One region of the Proteiniclasticum sp. C24MP genome, then DNA from elsewhere that is predicted to be linked to it. Evidence: riboswitches for the same ligand, from Rfam matches in the RefSeq annotation. Region 1 holds a riboswitch; the other holds the start of a gene.
What was found. Region 1 has a riboswitch for S-adenosylmethionine ahead of ACHAL6_RS07780 (methionine ABC transporter ATP-binding protein). Riboswitches for the same ligand answer to the same signal wherever they lie in the genome.
Positions count from the first base shown of each region.

Region 2: linked by a shared signal. The riboswitch ahead of metK (methionine adenosyltransferase) and the one ahead of ACHAL6_RS07780 (methionine ABC transporter ATP-binding protein) in region 1 are both predicted to bind S-adenosylmethionine.

Region 1 covers NZ_JBINJW010000008.1:40,762-43,236, reverse strand. The annotation lists gene purD (phosphoribosylamine--glycine ligase) at 1-1,137, shown strand, start outside; SAM riboswitch class I at 1,239-1,344, shown strand; gene ACHAL6_RS07780 (methionine ABC transporter ATP-binding protein) at 1,442-2,413, shown strand; gene ACHAL6_RS07775 (methionine ABC transporter permease) at 2,403-2,475, shown strand, end outside.
Region 2 covers NZ_JBINJW010000012.1:17,017-19,491, forward strand. The annotation lists gene metK (methionine adenosyltransferase) at 1-926, opposite strand, end outside; SAM riboswitch class I at 1,000-1,100, opposite strand; tRNA gene ACHAL6_RS09460 (tRNA-Tyr) at 1,154-1,238, opposite strand; tRNA gene ACHAL6_RS09465 (tRNA-Tyr) at 1,321-1,405, opposite strand; tRNA gene ACHAL6_RS09470 (tRNA-Thr) at 1,413-1,487, opposite strand; gene upp (uracil phosphoribosyltransferase) at 1,811-2,440, opposite strand; gene rpiB (ribose 5-phosphate isomerase B) at 2,440-2,475, opposite strand, start outside.

The DNA of each region.
Region 1 (2,475 bases):
CTCGGGAAATGCAGAAACATATCGAAAGGGACGCTTTCCGATTTGAGAGACTTTGCAAGAGACAACAACATCGACTATACTGTCGTGGGTCCGGAGGCGGATCTCATGGAAGGGATTGTAGATCTTTTTCATGAGGCAGATCTTAAAATCATTGGTCCGCACAGAAAAGCTGCGCTTCTCGAGGGGTCCAAAGCATACGCCAAGGACTTCATGATGAAATACGGCATAAAAACCGCGGAATACGAAGTTTTCACAGACTTCAAACTGGCAGAAGCCCACATCCGCCAAGCTGCTTACCCATTGGTCATCAAAGCGGATGGACTGGCCGCGGGAAAAGGGGTTGAAATCATAGAGACCTATGAAGACGCTCTGAAAACCCTTGAAGCCTATATGCTGGAAGAGAAATTCAAAGAAGCATCGAAAAAAGTCGTCATAGAAGAATACCTCACAGGAAAGGAGGCTTCCATCATCACGCTGTTTGATGGAAATTCCATTCTGTCCTTGAATTCCACCATGGACCACAAAAAGATCGGAGAAGGGGAAACAGGGCTCAATACCGGTGGTATGGGTTCTCTGACCCCTAATCCCTATTTTACGGAAGAGCTGGAAAAAGACTTCAGAAAGAACATTCTGGACAAGACCCTGGTGGGACTCCGAGCAGAACAGCTTCTGTTCAAAGGGATCATCTTCTTCGGGCTGATGCTTACGGAGAAAGGGACCTATCTTCTGGAGTACAATCTGAGATTCGGGGACCCGGAGACCCAGAGCCTTCTGGAGACCCTCGAGAGCGATCTGAACACTCTGTTTATGAAAACCCTGGACGGTACGCTTCAGGAAGAAGATGTGGTCTTATCATCCGACTGTGCGTTATGCGTGGTCCTTTCCGCTAAAGGCTATCCAAAGACCTGCGAAAAAGAGATCGATGTAAGCTCATTTTTCGATGCCGAAACAGATCAGGTCAGCGTGTTCTCCTACGCGAGCAAAGTGCTTCAGGAGAGAATTCTATCTAGCTCCGGCAGAGTGCTTTCGGTCGTATCCAGAGGGCAGAAGTCAGAATGCTTCAAAAACGTATATGATTTTCTTGATGAAAATCGCAATGAAAACCTTTATTACAGAAATGATATAGGGAGAATATAAGAATTTAAACCTTTACAAATATGACAATGATAAATATCATCCAGTGTTTATTGACATCTTTTCGAATCGTGTTACTATTTATATAACGAAATATTAATATTTTCTTATCTAGAGAGGTGGAGGGAAAGGCCCTGTGAAACCCGGCAACCAATACAGCATCTGCTGTATATGGTGCCAATTCCTGCAGCGTAAGCTGAAAGATGAGAATAAGCTTTTAGATTTCATTCGTCTAAGTTTATTCTTAGGCGAATTTTATTTTGCCGTTTTTGATGCTTGCATCAGAAAAAATTGTGAGGTGTAGTGATTGATCGAAATTAAAAATCTTGAAAAACAGTATGACAGTCAGGAAGTCATCAAAGACGTATCCTTCCGGATTGAGAAAGGTGAGATCTTCGGTATTGTAGGAAGAAGCGGAGTGGGTAAATCTACCCTGCTTCGATGCATCAATGCTCTGGAACCTTTCAACAAAGGAGATATCATCGTAGATGGTATCAGCATCGGTTCGCTCGACTCAGACGGGGTACGCAGACTCAGAAAAAAGGTATCCATGATCTTTCAGAATTTTAATCTTCTGAATCAGAAAACTGCACTGGAAAATGTGGCACTTCCTATGGAAATCTGGGGCTATGACAAAAAAACAATACAGACCCGGGCCAAGGAGCTGCTGAATCTTGTAGGTCTTTCAGACAAATACAAAAGCAAACCGCGTTCATTATCTGGAGGAGAAAAGCAGCGTGTAGCCATTGCAAGGGCCCTTGCACTGGATCCTGAATTTCTTCTCTGTGATGAAGCAACCTCAGCACTGGATCCCAACACCACCAAGGAAATCCTTGCTCTTCTGAAAAAAATCAACAGAGAGCTTGGGCTGACACTGGTTGTGGTGACGCACCAGATGGAAGTCGTAAAAGACATCTGCCAGAGAGTTGCGGTGATGGAAGGCGGAAAAGTGTCTGCCCTTGGAAAAGTGGAGGATCTGTTCCTGAATCCCGCTAAGAGCCTGAAAAAGCTCATCGGGGAAGATGAAATGGAAATTCTGCCAAAGGGAATCAATATCAGAATCTTTTTCACAAAAGATTACAGCAACCAGACCATCATCACGAATATGAGCAAGGACCTCAATGTGGACTTTTCCATTGTATGGGGCAAGCTTGAAAACTTCAGCGGCAATGTCCTGGGGAGTCTGGTAATCAACATAAATCCTCAAGACAAGGAAGACATCGTATCGTATCTTGTAGAAAAAGGTTTGAATGTGGAGGTGATACATAATGAATCTTAACGGCTATATAGAGGCGCTTTTAGAATCATTGCTTATGATCAGCGTTTCTGGAATCCTATCCA
Region 2 (2,475 bases), on a different contig from region 1:
CTCAGCTGTACTTCCAGCTTGTCGGCAACTCCTGCTGCCACAAGGTTCTTCGCCACCCATCTCGCTGCATAAGCTGCAGAACGGTCAACCTTTGTTGGATCTTTTCCTGAGAAAGCTCCGCCTCCATGTCTTCCATAACCGCCATAGGTATCCACAATGATCTTTCTTCCGGTAAGTCCGGAATCTCCTTGTGGTCCTCCTACAATAAACTGCCCAGTTGGATTCACGTAGATCTTGGTGTTCTCATCCATGAGTTCTTCAGGCACAACTGCCATGATCACATGTTCAATGATGTCTCTTCTGATTTCTTCCTGGGTCACTACAGAACTGTGCTGCGTAGAGAGAACAACCGCCTCAACCCTTACAGGTTTGTCATTCTCATCATACTCTATGGTCACCTGGGTTTTCCCATCCGGTCTGAGATAGGTGAGTGTCTCATTCTTTCTTACTTCCGCAAGCCTTCTGGCCAGTTTCTGAGCAAGATTGATGGGCATAGGCATATAATCTTCCGTTTCGTTGGTGGCGAAACCGAACATCATCCCCTGATCTCCTGCTCCAGTCTGAAGCATGGCATCATGGTCCCCCTCACGTGTCTCCAGAGATGCGTTGACTCCCTGAGCGATATCTGGTGACTGTTCGTCAATGGAAGTAAGCACAGCGCATGTTTCAGCATCAAAACCGTACTTGGCACGGACATATCCGATTTCAGTGACAGTTTTTCTCACTACCTTCGGAATATCCACGTAGCAGTCTGTTGTGATTTCCCCCATAACCATGACCATACCAGTGGTCACGGCAGTTTCGCAGGCGACTCTGGCTTTCGGATCCTGTTCAAGGATACTGTCCAGGATGGCATCTGAAATCTGATCGCATATTTTATCCGGATGCCCTTCTGTTACAGATTCTGAAGTAAATAGTCTTTTCATTTTTTTCCTCCCTTTTTTCAGACAAATAAAAAACCTCTTCACAATAAGAAGAGGTGTCGTAAGTTCTACATCTCTCTTATCTTGCAGCGTATTCGCTGCAGGAATTGGCACCACGTATTTCTACAGGTTGCCGGGTTTCATAGGGCCCTTTCCCTCCACCTCTCTTGATAAGAGTATTCAATTTTTTTCATAAAAAAAGACAGCAATTGAAACAATTGTGTCTTTTGTGGTGGAGGAGAGTGGATTCGAACCACTGAAGCAACTTGCAACAGATTTACAGTCTGCCCCCTTTGGCCACTTGGGTACTCCTCCCTATCAGTGTACAACTGCCTATTTATAGTACAACAGTCTTAGGGTTTTGTCAATAACATTTGCTCATATTTTTCAAGGATAATGGTGGAGGAGAGTGGATTCGAACCACTGAAGCAACTTGCAACAGATTTACAGTCTGCCCCCTTTGGCCACTTGGGTACTCCTCCGAAAATGTGGAGCTGGTGAACGGAATCGAACCATCAACCTGCTGATTACAAATCAGCTGCTCTACCATTGAGCCACACCAGCAAATGAACTGACAAAGACTAGTATATAGCCTAGACGATGATATTTCAAGGGTTTTTCTTAAAATAAATCCCGTTTTTTTATTTGATATTTTTTGTCATATTGAAGAGGGGAGATCTCTTTCCACACCCACTTCATAAAACTCTTGAGTCTCTTGACACTTCAAATCCGTCTGATGATTTCAGCTTTTTCACCGCATCTGTTTTCCAATTCTGTTGTCCTTAAAATTTCCATTCAGTTCCTGAAAAAAACACCCGCCATGAACTGAAATAATCTGTTCATGGCGGGTATAGAATCATTTCCCAATAGACTGACTGAAATACCTGTTACTTGGTGCCAAAGAGTCTGTCTCCTGCGTCTCCCAGTCCTGGAACGATATATCCGTGTTCGTTCAGCTTTTCATCAATTGCCGCGATGAAGATATCAACATCAGGATGCTTCTCCGATAAAGCTTTGATTCCTTCAGGAGCCGCCACAAGACCTACGAACTTAATGCTCTTCGCTCCTCTTTTCTTCAGCATATGAATCGCGTCAATGGCAGACCCGCCTGTTGCAAGCATCGGATCCACAACAATAACTTCTCTCTCTTCAATATCCTTTGGCAGTTTGCAGAAGTATTCCACTGGCTGAAGTGTACTCTCATCTCTGTAAAGTCCGATGTGTCCGACTTTTGCTGCAGGAACAAGCTTGAGCATTCCGTCAACCATTCCGATACCGGCTCTTAGAATTGGCACGATCGCCAGTTTTTTACCTGTGATGATTTTACAGTGGGCAACTGCCACCGGGGTCTCAATATCCACATCTTCCATTGGAAGATCTCTTGTCACCTCATAAGCCATAAGTGTAGAGATTTCTTCCACCACTTCTCTGAATTCCTTGGACCCTGTATTCTTGTCTCTGATGATGGCCAGCTTGTGTAATACCAGCGGATGATTGATTTCAATTATTCTGCTCATTAATTTTCCTCCTCAAGTTCTGCATTTTCCTCTTC